3 regions of the Streptomyces sp. NPDC002580 genome follow, and region 2 is predicted to be linked to each of the others. Evidence: riboswitches for the same ligand, from Rfam matches in the RefSeq annotation. Region 2 holds a riboswitch; each other region holds the start of a gene.
What was found. Region 2 has a riboswitch for thiamine pyrophosphate ahead of ACFYW7_RS27770 (purine-cytosine permease family protein). Riboswitches for the same ligand answer to the same signal wherever they lie in the genome.
Positions count from the first base shown of each region.

Region 1 (4,250 bases), on a different contig from region 2:
AGCGTCACCCGGCGCCAGGCCGCGAAGCGCGAGGCGCCGAGCACGCGCGCGGCCTCCTCCTGGCGCGGGTCCAGCTGCGACCAGAGGCCGCCGACGGTCCGTACGACGACCGCGTAGTTGAAGAAGACATGGGCGAGCAGGATCGCCCACACCGTGGTGTCCAGGCGTACGCCCCACAGCTCGTCGAGCAGCCCGCCCCGGCCGACCAGCGCGAGGAACGCCGTGCCGACGACCACGGTCGGCAGCACGAAGGGCACGGTGACCACGGCCCGGAGGATCTGCTTGCCCCGGAAATCGAAGCGCGCGAACACGTACGCGCCGGGGAGCGCGACCAGCAGGGTGAGCGCCGTCGAGGCGAGCGCCTGCCAGGTGGTGAACCACAGGACGTGCCGGATGCCGGAGTCGGCCAGCACCTCCGTGATCCGGCCCAGCCGCCAGCCGTCGTCCCCGCGCAGCCCCCGTGTGACGATCGCGGCGACGGGATAGGCGAAGAACACCGCGAAGAACGCGACGGGCAGGGCCATCAGCCCGAGCCGCGCCACGTTCCGCCCGCGCTCCCTCCGCCGGCCGCCGCCGGGACCGGCGGCCGCTTCGGCTCCGCCGGCTCCTTCGGGCCGGTCGGTTACTTCAGTACGAGCGAGGTCCACGACTTGACCCACTGGTCGCGTTCGGCGGCGATCTTCTGGGGGGCGAGGGTCTCGGGGTCCTTTGCCTGCGGACCGTACCGGGTGAACTCCGGCGGCACCTGCGCGCCCTCACGCACTGGATAGACGAACATGTTCAGCGGCATGTCGTCCTGGAACTCCTTGGTGAGCAGGAAGTCGAGGAGTGCCTTGCCGCCCTTGGCGTTCTCGGCGTTGCTCAGCAGACCCGCGTACTCGACCTGGCGGAAGCAGGTGCCCGTCGCGACCCCGGTCGGAGCGGTGGTGGGCTTCGGGTCGGCGTAGATGACCTCGGCCGGCGGCGAGGAGGCGTACGAGACGACGAGCGGGCGGTCGGCCTTGGCCTTCTTGCCGCCGGCGGACCCCGAGAACTCCTCGTTGTACGCCTGCTCCCAGCCGTCCACCACCTTCACCCCGTTGGCCTTGAGCTTCTTCCAGTAGTCCTCCCAGCCCTGGTCCCCGTAGTGCGCGGCGGAGCCGAGCAGGAAGCCGAGGCCGGGCGAGGACGTGGAGGCGTTCTCGGTGACGAGGAGATTCTTGTACGCGGGCTTGACCAGGTCGTCGAAGGACCGCGGCGGCGTCAGCCCGTGCTCGCTGAACCAGGCCTTGTCGTAGTTGACGCAGATGTCGCCGGTGTCGATGGGCGTGACCCGGTGCTTGTCCCGGTCGGTCCGGTACTCGGGCAGGACCTTGTCCGCGTCCTTGGCCGTGTACGGCTGGAACAGTCCGTTGTCGAGCGCGCGGGAGAGCAGGGTGTTGTCGACGCCGAAGAAGACGTCCCCCTGCGGGTTGTCCTTGGTCAGGACGGCCTTGTTGACGGCCTGGCCCGCGTCGCCGTCCTTGAGGACCCTGACCTGGTAGCCGGACCGCTTCTCGAAGTCCTTGAGCACGCTCTTCGACACGAGCCACGAGTCGTGGCTGACGAGCGTGACCGTCTTCGGATCGCCCGAGCCGCCGCCGTCGGACGAGCCGCACGCGGACAGTACGGGCATCGCGACGAGCCCGAGGACGGCCAGGGCCGCGATCCGCCCGTTCTTGATGATGGTGCTCACTGATTCCTCCTGGGTGACCAGGAAGAGACGCGGCCCTGCCCGGGACCTCTGACGGTTCCCGGGCAGGGCGCAACAGCTTGAGTAACGACCGAACTTCCTACCCGGAATGACCCGGGCGAGGTTCAGAGGGTCTGCGGGCTGTCCCGCACTCTCAGCGCTGTGGCGCTCCCCTGTCGGAATATGAAGATGTCTGACTATGAAGAACTACTGACTCGGCTCAGCCTACCGCTCGGTCGCGGCGAGCTGACCACACGCTCCGTCGATCTCCTGGCCACGGGTGTCCCGGACGGTCACCGGCACACCATGAGCCGCGATCGCCTCGACGAACGCCTTCTCGTCCTCGGGCCGCGAGGCGGTCCACTTCGAGCCCGGGGTCGGGTTCAGCGGGATGAGGTTGACATGGACGGGCTTGCCCTTGAGCATGCGCCCGAGCCGGTCACCACGCCACGCCTGGTCGTTGATGTCCCGGATCAGGGCGTACTCGATGGACAGGCGCCGCCCGGACTTGGCCGCGTACTCCCATCCGGCGTCCAGCACCTCCCGCACGTTCCACCGCGTGTTCACGGGGACGAGGGTGTCGCGCAGTTCGTCGTCCGGCGCGTGCAGCGAGATCGCGAGCCGGCACTTGAAGCCCTCGTCGGAGAACCGGTTGATGGCGGGGACCAGCCCGACCGTCGACACCGTGATACCGCGCTGCGAGAGCCCGAGCCCGTCCGGCTCGGGGTCGGTCAGCGCGCGGATCGCACCGACCACCCGCTTGTAGTTGGCGAGCGGCTCGCCCATGCCCATGAAGACGATGTTGCTCAGCCGCGCCGGGCCGCCGGGGATCTCGCCGTCACGGAGCGCCCGCATGCCGTCGACAATCTGGTGCACGATCTCGCCGGTCGACAGGTTCCGGTCCAGACCGGCCTGTCCGGTGGCGCAGAACGGGCAGTTCATCCCGCAGCCCGCCTGCGAGCTGATGCACATGGTGACCCGGTCCGGGTAGCGCATGAGCACGGACTCGACGAGCGTGCCGTCGAAGAGCCGCCACAGGGTCTTGCGGGTGGTCTCCTGGTCGGTCGACAGATGCCGCACGACCGTCATCAGCTCGGGAAGCAGCGCCTCCTGGAGCTTGCCGCGCGAGGCGGCCGGGATGTCCGTCCACTGGTCGGGGTCGTGCGCGTACCGGGCGAAGTAGTGCTGAGAGAGCTGCTTGGCACGAAACGGCTTCTCGCCGATCGCGGCAACCGCCTCTTTCCGCTCGGCGGGCGTGAGATCGGCAAGGTGCCGCGGCGGCTTCTGAGCTCCGCGCGGCGCTACAAAGGTGAGTTCTCCGGGCTTCGGCATAACCCTTCCAGTGTCGCAGATCGTTTGGCCCGGCCCAGGTCAGATGGGCGAGCGCCTCGTCACCCTCCGGTGTCCCCTGTCACCGTTGGTCAACCTTTCACGGCCCAAAGACGGCCCGGCAGCCCATGTCTGGCCTGGCCTGGCCTGGCCAGGCGGATCTTGACCTCGCCCGCGTCGGGAAACGGGTACCCGCCGGGCGGGAACCGGTGTAACGTCACGCTCTTCGCCCGGCCCACGGTGCGGAGTCCCGGTAGGTAGCCGCCATGCTCGATCAGCCTGTCCCCGACCCGTACACGATGTGGCGGCTCGCCCTCGCCGAGGTGGACCTGATCTTCGCCTCCCCTCCGGAGCTCGACCGGCCGGTGGAGGGGTGCACTCGTTGCTTCACGGAAGCGGAACTGCGCATCCTCGGCGGTGATCCGCGGGATGTGCCGGATGACGTCCTCGAAGGCTTCATGGGCAAGGCCGTCGATCACTGGGACGCGGACCAGTACCCGGTCCTGTGGCGCCGCCTCATACCGCGTGCCTTGCGTCACTGGGGCCCGGAAGGCCCTGGCACCGACCCGTCCCATGAGCTGCGCGGTCTCGGCCGGTACGGGGCCGAACTGATCAGCTGGCCGGTCGCCGAGCGCACCGCGGTCGAGCAGGCGTTCCGGGCACTGCTCACCCTCGCCCTCACCGGCGGCCGGTCCCCGGCGGACATCCGTGACCTCGTGGAAGGCGTCGCCCACGCCACGGGCGGCCTGGAGCCATGGCTGGACCACATCGCCGGCTTCTCCGGCCCCGCCGCGGATGCTGGCCTCGTCCGACTGACACTGGGCTGGGGGACGGATTTCCTGTGGGAGGAGTTCGATTTCACGTGGTGGTACGACGGCGACCCGCGAACCGTCGCCGACTGGCTGCTCACGCAGCGACCCCGCATCGCGTCCTTCACGGCACGCCACCCACGCTGCAAGAACGCCGCCGACGCGCTCATCGCGATCTCCCACCTTCAAGAAGGTGACTGGAGCCCATGGCTCTACCCCTACGGCCCGCGCCCGCGTCCTCTCTTCCACCTGGCCACCAGCGGGTGAAGTCCTCGCTTTCGACTGGTGCGACGGCCGGACAGAGATGCTGGTGTAGGCCTCCGTCCGGCACCGTGGATGTCAGAAGCCTTCTGATCCGTAGCTCTAGCCAGTTCGGTCAACGACGGTCATTCCGGTCGCTC
Region 1 is NZ_JBIAQZ010000012.1:225,279-229,528, reverse strand. Features, by position in the region: gene ACFYW7_RS32545 (ABC transporter permease) at 1-647, opposite strand, end outside; gene ACFYW7_RS32540 (thiamine ABC transporter substrate binding subunit) at 623-1,654, opposite strand; TPP riboswitch at 1,791-1,896, opposite strand; gene rlmN (23S rRNA (adenine(2503)-C(2))-methyltransferase RlmN) at 1,937-3,043, opposite strand; gene ACFYW7_RS32530 (hypothetical protein) at 3,307-4,116, shown strand; gene ACFYW7_RS32525 (hypothetical protein) at 4,236-4,250, opposite strand, start outside.
Region 1: another riboswitch for thiamine pyrophosphate. It lies ahead of ACFYW7_RS32540 (thiamine ABC transporter substrate binding subunit); the one in region 2 lies ahead of ACFYW7_RS27770 (purine-cytosine permease family protein).

Region 2 (4,250 bases):
GTGCGGGCCGGAGTCCGGTTGTGGACGGCGACGGTGTAGCCGTTTCGGGCGAAGTTGCGGGCCAGGTTGCGGCCCATCACCGCGAGCCCTGTGACGCCGATCTGCGCGGTCGCCTTCATGGTGTGCTCCTTGGATCCGGATCTGCCTCCCCGCGTACCTGACGGGCGAGCAGACGACTGTCGCTGTGCCGATCAGTACGCACGGCAGGGGGCGAGGTGTTCACCTCCGGGCGCAGCTCGTGCGGCACTTCCCGCACTCGGCGCCCCGGGCCGGGGCCGGACCCGGACGTTCCGGGCGGGCGGGAACGGACGGAATCGATGGTTCCGTGTCCGGGCGGCCGCGGTCTCAGGCGTTCCGGCGCAGCCGCCATCCGTGGTCGACCGGCCCGATGCCGGCGCCGAGCGCGAAACCGGCCTCGATGGCGGCGGTCACGTACTCCTTGGCCCGCCGCACGGCCTCCGGCACCGGAAGGCCCTCGGCGAGGCCGACGGCGATCGCCGAGGCGAGGGTGCAACCGGTGCCGTGCGTGTGCCGGTTGTCGTGGCGCGGCGCGCGCAGCCAGTGCTCCGCCGTGCCGTCGGTCAGCAGATCGACGGCCTCTCCCGGCAGATGGCCCCCCTTCACCAGCACCCAACGGGGACCGTACGCGAGCAGCAGGCCGGCGGCCCGGCGCATGCCCTCCTCGTCCCGCACCTTCATCCCGGTGAGCTGGGCGACCTCGTCGAGATTCGGGGTGGCCACGGTCGCCCGAGGCAGCAGCCGGGTCCGTACGGCGTCCAGCGCCTCGTCGGCCAGCAGCCGGTGCCCGTGCTTGGAGACGCTCACCGGATCCACGACGACCGGAGCGGTCAGGTCGGACAGCAGCTCGGCGACCGTCGTGACCAGGCCCGGCGAGGAGAGCATCCCGGTCTTCACGGCCTGCACCCCGATGTCGTCGACCACACTGCGGTACTGGGCCCGCACCGCCTCCTCGGACAGCTCCCAAGCACCCTGCACCCCCACGGAGTTCTGCGCGGTCACGGCGGTGAGCACGCTCATCCCGTGGGCGCCCAGCGCCAGCATCGTCTTCAGGTCGGCCTGGATTCCGGCGCCTCCGCCGGAGTCGGATCCGGCGATCGTCAGAACGCGGGGCGGTGTGGTCATGCGAGGTGTTCCTCTCGGGTACGGCTTCGGGCGCGCGGCCCCTCGTCCGACGGAGCGTGGACCGATCCCGGGCAACCCCGTGCGGTCCAGGGCGAGTTCTAGGCGCGGCGGCGCAGCCGCACCGGGGCGTAGAGGCCGAGGGCGACGAGGAACGCCACGTAGTACGAGAGGTCGGCGCCGTGCAGGGCGTCGGCGACCGGACCGACGTACAGGCTCGTGTCCATGAACGGCACGGCGGCGCCGAACGCCGCGACGAAGGCCACCGACGACAGCCACCCGGAGTCGGGTCGGGCGGTCTCGGCGGCGAGGTCGACCGGTGCGCCGCCGCGTTGCCGGCCGCGGGCGATCCAGTCGACGACGACGATCGCGACGAACCCGGGGATCCAATAGCCCACGAACAGCAGCACGTTCTGGAAACGGGCCGTGGTGTCGGCGGCGTGCATCCACAGCACCAGCGGGAAACCGAGCGCGGCGGCCAGCGCGGCGGCCAGCGGACGCGGTATCCGTACGCCCACGGTCTGCAGCGCCAGCGAACCGCTGTAGTCGTTCATCGCGTTGCTGCACACCGCCGCCAGGGCCACGGCCAGCAGCCCGAACGCGCCCGCGGTCCCGCCGCCGAGCAACTCCTCGACCCCCGCCGCCGTCTGGTCGGTCAGCACCGACGCGCCCCACAGTCCGAGGACCTGGACGGCGACGAAGGACACGACGAGGCCGAGCAGGGTGCACCAGAACATCCGGGGGCGGGAGGTGGCCCGCGGCAGGTAGCGGCTGAAGTCGCTGGCGTAGGGCGCCCAGGACAGCGAGAGGCTGAGCGCGATGGTGCTGGTGAGTACGAACGAGCCCACGCGGTCGGCCCCGGTCGCGGCTCCGGTCGTGGCGGGGTGGACGCCGTCCAGCATCCGCCAGGCGATCACCGCGAACGCCACGGCGAGCACGAACGTCATGACGATCTGGAGGCGGTGGATCGCCTCGTAGCCGAGGACGCCGAGGGCCCCCTGGGCCAGCATCATGACCAGCACGCCGACCCAGAACGGCCAGCCGCACAGCCGGGCCAGCGCGTCCCCGCCGAACAGGCCGATCAGCGCGTCCCAGGCGACCGACGACAGCCACTGGAGCATTCCCGGCAGTGCGACCGCCCGGCCGAAAGCGAGGCGTGCGAGGGGGAGTTGGCCGCTCCCGGTGAGGCCGCCCCAGGTGCTGAGGTAGGCGGTCGGCAGCGCGCCGACCACGGTGCCGAGGACGACCGCCGCGAGGGCGGTGGTGAAGTCCAGGCCCAGAGCGATCCCGATGGTGCCGGTGAACACGCCCGTCATCGTCAGGTTCGGGGCGAACCACACCGTGAACAGGCGGCCGGCGCCGCCGTACCGGTTGTCCTCGGGGACCGGCTCGATGCCGTGTCCCTCCACCCGGAGGTCACCGGGTGCGGCGGGCATCCGTCCGTCGAAGACGGCGGGCCGGCTGTCGGCGGGCAGCCCGCCGGAAACATGCGCCAACGGCATGGAGACATCCCTCCGCCAGTATGAACTGGTTCAGGTTCGACGGGTGTGATCTCAGCCCTCGGACGGGGCACCCCGTGTCCGGTACGACGGACACACTAACCGCATCCCCTCGCTCCCGGGTACGCCGGTCCGCTCCTCCACGCGACGAAGACCCGCGCACACGACTCGGTCCAGACCGGCCCGGCCCACCTCACGTCCACCGGCTGCCCACGTCCATCCCCCCGTCCACCGGCTGTCCACGCGTTCCGCCCCGCCCGGGACCCGCGGTCCGGCGGGACGCGGCGCTGCGGGACAAGGCTCGGGCGGACGAACCCGTGGCCGCTCGGACGGAAGCGCGACCGGCGCACCCGGGCAGCACGCGCGGCGGCGCGCGTCCGTCGCGTCCGAGCGGTCACGATCGGGCTTCCCCACAGCGCGGCGAGTGCCGCCGCTCGGTACTGTCGGAAGTGATCGCCGCCCGCTCCCCGCTCCGGGTTTCCCGGACCCCGGGAGCCGGGCTGAAGGAGGCAGGGTGCCGTGACCGTGATCTCCCTGAAGTCCGCGCAGGTGCGGGAAGGGCTCACCCTCCCGTACGCCGAAGCCGGTTACCCCGGTGGCACACCGGTCGTCCTCGTACACGGGCTGGGCGACTCCTGGTGGTCCTTCGAGCCCCTCCTGCGGCGCTTCCCGGCGTCCCTGCACGGCTACGCGCCGACCCAGCGCGGTCACGGCGACGCCGACCGCCCTCCGGAGGGCTACGCTCCCGAGGATTTCGCCGCCGACCTGGTGGCCTTCCTCGACGCGGTCGACATCCCCCGCGCCATCCTGGTCGGAGCGTCCAGCGGCGGCGTCGCGGCCCGGATCGTCGCCGGCAGCCACCCCGACCGCATCGCCGGTCTCGTGCTGCTCGGCGTCCCCGGCACCCTCGCCGACAAACCCGCGGCGAGCGGCCTGCGGAAGGCGCTGGAAGGCCTCTCCGATCCCGTGCCCCGCCCCTTCGTCGAGGACTTCCTGTCCGGCACGGCGGCCCGCCCGATCGCCCGGGGCTTCATCGAGACGATGGTCGAGGAGAGCCTCAAACTCCCCGCGCACGTCTGGAAGGAGACCGCGGCCGGGCTCCTCGACACCGATCTCGCCGCCACGCTCGCGGGCATCCTGGTGCCCACCCTCGTCATCTGGGGCGACCAGGACGAGTACCTGCCCCGCGAGGACCAGCAGGTCATCCTGGACGCCGTCCACGGCGCCGGCTTCCTCGTCTACGAAGGCGCCGGCCACGTCGTCCACTGGGAACAGCCCGAACGCGTGGTCGCCGACATCGCCGCGTTCGCCGCGCGGCTCGCCCACCCCGGCACCCCCGCCGGCCCGGCCTGACGTCTCCGGAAGGCACCGCCCGACCTCGTCCGCGGGGTGAACGGCGGCGCGTCGCGGCCGTGTCGAGGACGGGCCGGCGCAGCTGTTCTCCGCACCCGGTCGCCGCGTCGGAGCGACGGGCGGGGCCGCCCGCGCGGAGCCTCGCCGCCCGCGACCGACCATTGACGCGATCCGTACCGCCGACGCTCGCCCTGTCATGGCATGCTCATGCTCCCCACAGGAAGGGATCACGTGCCATGAGACCGAGCCGACGCTCCC
Region 2 is NZ_JBIAQZ010000009.1:402,477-406,726, forward strand. Features, by position in the region: gene gndA (NADP-dependent phosphogluconate dehydrogenase) at 1-119, opposite strand, end outside; gene thiD (bifunctional hydroxymethylpyrimidine kinase/phosphomethylpyrimidine kinase) at 346-1,143, opposite strand; gene ACFYW7_RS27770 (purine-cytosine permease family protein) at 1,242-2,642, opposite strand; TPP riboswitch at 2,633-2,727, opposite strand; gene ACFYW7_RS27775 (alpha/beta fold hydrolase) at 3,159-3,992, shown strand; gene ACFYW7_RS27780 (phospholipase) at 4,229-4,250, shown strand, end outside.

Region 3 (4,250 bases), on a different contig from region 2:
CCTCGCCGGCGGTGTAGCAGCCGGCCGTGTTCGGCAGGACCCGGATGCCCAGCCGGTCGAGCACCGACAGGACCGAACCGTGCACGGAGGCGTCCACCCGGCGCATCGCGACCGTCGTCAGCTCCGTGCCGGACGCCACCAGGGAGCGCTCCAGGACGTCGAGGCTGGGCGCGCCGCCCGTGCCCATGATCAGCCGGGACCCGTAGGTCGTACCGCCGAGGACGAAGGGGTCGTCGGCCATGGGTCAGCCTCCCTGGACGGCGGTGAGGACTTCCACGCGGTCGCCGTCGGTGAGGGAGGTGGACGGCCACTGCGCGCGCGGGACGACGGTCTCGTTCAGGGCGGCGGCCACTCCGGACGGCGCGGGGGTGAGGGTCGCGACGAGCGTGTCGAGCGCGGTGCCCGCGGCGATCCGCCGCCGCTCCCCGTTGACGACGATGTTCATACGGGCAGCTCCGTGAGAGTGGGGAGGGCGTCGGCGCCGAAACGCAGGGGAGTGAAGGGGCGGGCCTCGGCGGGGAGTTCGCCGGTGGTCAGGACGTGGGCCATGGCGTCGCCGGTGACAGGCGTCAGGAGCACGCCGTTGCGGAAGTGCCCGGTGGCCAGCAGCAGTCCGTCCAGCGCGGTCGGGCCGAGCAGCGGCGCGTTGTCGGGCGAACCCGGACGCAGCCCCGCGCGGGTCTCGACCAGCGGCAGTTCGGTGATGCCGGGCACCAACTCGTGGGCGTCCCGCAGCAGTTCGTAGACACCTCCCGCCGTCACCGTGGTGTCCCAGCCCAGCTCCTCGCTGGTCGCGCCCACCACGAGCTCGCCGTTCTCGCGCGGCACCAGATAGACGTGGCTGCCACGCACCACGGCGCGCACGGTGCGGTTCAGGAAGGGCGCGCACCGCTGGGGCACGGAGAGCCTCAGCACCTGGCCCTTCACCGGGCGCACGGGCGGCAGGACGTCCTCGGGGACGCCCTCCAGGCGCCCGCTGAGGCTGCCCCCGGCGAGGACCACCCGGCCCGCGGCGAGCTCGGTGCCGTCCGTGGTGACGACCCCGGCGGCCCGCTCCCGTACGACCGTCAGCCGCTGCGCCCACGTCCGGTGCAGGACGACCCCGGCCCGCTCGCAGGCCGTGACCAGGGCTGCCGCCAGGCGCCGCGGGTCGATCTGGTGGTCGCCGTCGACCCGCAGGCCGCCGCGTACGCCGGGCGCCAGCATCGGTTCGAGACGGCGGCACTCCCGGCCGCTCAGCCACTGCGACTCCAGCCCCGACCGGATCTGCAGGGCGTGCAGTTCCCGCAGGTGGGCGCGGTCGTCGGCGTCCAGCGCGACGGCCAGCGTGCCGGACCGGAGGTAGCCGAGGTCCTGGCCGGTCGCCTCGGTGAGCTCGGCGGCGAAGTCCGGATAGCGGCGCGCGGAGGCGAGGTTGAGACCCAGCAGGGTCTCCTCGCCGTAGTGCAGCTCGGTCACGGCGGCCAGCATCCCGGCCGCCACCTGCGCGGCCCCGCCACCCGGCTCGGGGTCCACGAGCGCGGTGGTGAACCCGCGCTGCGCGGACCGCCAGGCCGTCACGAGACCGATGATTCCGCCCCCGATGACGAGGACGTCTGACGAACGTGCAGGCGACATGGGCGTCCAGCCCCTCCCTTCGCCGGCATGATCCGGATCAGGTTCGTACGGTCGGAGGCCGCTCCAGCCTCCCTCTCAGCCCGGTGCGTCCGGGCTCCCGCGAGTGCTTTACGTTGGCCAGCCTAGCCCGCCGCCGCCCGCCCCAGTAAGGGAGCCTCCGCCCATGGCCCGATCGCTCGACGGCCTCGTCCTCGCCCCCGTAGCCGACCAGGCTCCCGGGCAGGTGGGGACCCGCACCCGGTTCGCGTACCGCGAGGAGAACGGCGTGGTCTGGGCCGGCTACGCGGGCGGCGACGTGGTCCGCGGCCATCTTGTGGGTACCCGTGAGGGTGACCGCCTCGACTTCCGGTACGTGCAGCTGAAGCACGACGGGACCACCGCGTCGGGCCACTGCGTGTCCCTCGTGGTGGAACTGCCCGACGGCCGGGTGCGGCTGGAGGAGACCTGGGAGTGGGAGTCGCGGGAGGGCACAGGGACGAGCGTGGTGGAAGAGGTGCGCGGGACCGGCCGTGTGGAACAGGTCACTGAGCACGTCCGCTGACTGATGAACTGTCAGGTGTCTAAGGTGATCAGGTGAGCGAGCAGACGCAGGCACAGTCCCCGGCGCGGGGGTCCACGGCACGGCGGGTCGTCGTGGTGGGCGCGGGCATGGCCGGGGTGCAGACCGCGGTCGCCCTGCGCGAGCAGGGCTTCACGGGCACCGTCACGCTGATCGGCGCGGAGCCTCACCAGCCGTACGACCGGCCGCCGCTGTCCAAGGCGGTCCTGCTGGGCAAGGCCGAGGGCTCCGCCTTCGACATCGACTTCGAGGCCCTGGACATCGATCTCAGGCTGGGCCGCGAGGCGCTCGGCGTGCGCCCCGCGGACCACGAGCTGGACACGGCGGGCGGGCCCGTCCCGTACGACGTCCTGGTCGTGGCCACCGGCGCGGAACCGATCCAGCTGCCCGGCGCGGAGGGCGTGCCCGGAGTGCATCTCCTGCGCACCCTGGACGACGCCGACCGGCTGCGTCCCGTCCTCGCCCGGCAGCACGACATCGTGGTCGTCGGCGCGGGCTGGATCGGCGCCGAGTTCGCCACGGCCGCGCGTGAGGCGGGGTGCGAGGTCACCGTCGTGGAGGCCGCCGACCGGCCGCTCGCCGACGCCCTGCCCGCCGAGGTGGCCGCGCCGATGACCGCCTGGTACGCGGACAGCGGGGCCTTGCTGCGCACCCACGCGCGCGTGGAGCGCGTCGAGCCCGGCGCGGTGGTCCTGGACGACGGCTCCCGGCTGCCCGCGGGCGCCGTCGTGGTCGGGATCGGGGCGCGGCCCGCGACCGCCTGGATCGCCGGTTCGGGCATCGAGCTCGGCGCCCACCGCGAGATCGTCGCCGACGAGCACCTGCGCACCTCCCTGCCCGACGTGTACGCGGTCGGCGACTGCGCCTCCTTCCCGTCGGGACGCTACGAGGACCGTCTCCTCGTCCACCACTGGGACAACGCCCTCCAGGGCCCGCGCACGGTCGCCGCGAACATCATCGGAGAGTCGCCCGCCGCCTACGACCCGGTGCCGTACTTCTGGTCCGAGCAGTTCGGCCGCTTCGTGCAGTACGTCGGCCACCACGCGCCCGCCGACTCCCTGGTGTGGCGCGGTGACCCCTCGGGCGCCTCCTGGTCGGTGTGCTGGCTCCGCGAGACACGTCTGGTCGCCCTCCTGGCGGTCGGCCGGCCCAGGGATCTCGCCCAGGGCCGCCGGCTCATCGAGGCGGGTGCGCCGATGGATCCGGAGCTTCTCGAGGACCCGTCGAGGCCGCTCAAGGCCGCCACCGCCTGATCCGTCACCCTGGTCGGACGCCCTCGGCTTCCGACTGTCGGTCCGGGATGGCAGGCTTGTCCCGTGACCGAGATTGACGCAAAGATCGATGCTCTCGTCCCCGCCTGGCTCACCCTCCCCGACATCGCCGAACAGTTCGGCGTCGAGGTGACGCGCGTCCGGCAGCTGGTCAAGGACGGCCAGCTGATCGCCGTACGCCGTGGTGAGAACCGCGCGCTGCACGTCCCCGCCGACTTCATCGACGCGGACGAACAGAAGGTCGTCAAGGGCCTGGCCGGCACCCTGACGCTCCTGAGGGACGACGGCTTCTCCGACGAAGAGGCCCTCGAGTGGCTCTTCACCCCCGACCCGAGCCTGCCCGGCACCCCCGCGCAGGCGCTGAGCGAGAATCGCGGCACGGAGGTGAAGCGCCGCGCCCAGGCGCTCGCCGTCTGACCTGAACGAGACCGTCCGGCGCGGGGAGCGCGGCGGGCGGGACCATCCCGCCCGCCGCGCTCCCCGCGCACCGACAAGGGGGGACACCCGCATGCCTGAGAACGCCGCCGCCACCGCGAGGGCCCGGCTCGCCGACGCCCGCGTCTACCTGTGCACGGACGCCCGCAGGCGTCAGGGCGACCTCGCCGAGTTCCTCGACGCGGTCCTGGCGGGCGGCGTCGACATCGTGCAACTGCGGGACAAGGGCATGGAGGCGGGCGAGGAACTGGAACACCTCCAGGTCCTCGCGGACGCCTGCGCCCGCCACGGCAAGCTCCTCGCGGTCAACGACCGGGCGGACGTGGCCCACGCCGCCCGGGCCGACGTCCTGCACCTGGGCCAGGGGG
Region 3 is NZ_JBIAQZ010000001.1:1,073,595-1,077,844, forward strand. Features, by position in the region: gene ACFYW7_RS04605 (thiazole synthase) at 1-241, opposite strand, end outside; gene thiS (sulfur carrier protein ThiS) at 245-445, opposite strand; gene thiO (glycine oxidase ThiO) at 442-1,617, opposite strand; TPP riboswitch at 1,615-1,728, opposite strand; gene ACFYW7_RS04620 (hypothetical protein) at 1,781-2,158, shown strand; gene ACFYW7_RS04625 (NAD(P)/FAD-dependent oxidoreductase) at 2,191-3,429, shown strand; gene ACFYW7_RS04630 (Rv2175c family DNA-binding protein) at 3,493-3,864, shown strand; gene thiE (thiamine phosphate synthase) at 3,956-4,250, shown strand, end outside.
Region 3: another riboswitch for thiamine pyrophosphate. It lies ahead of thiO (glycine oxidase ThiO); the one in region 2 lies ahead of ACFYW7_RS27770 (purine-cytosine permease family protein).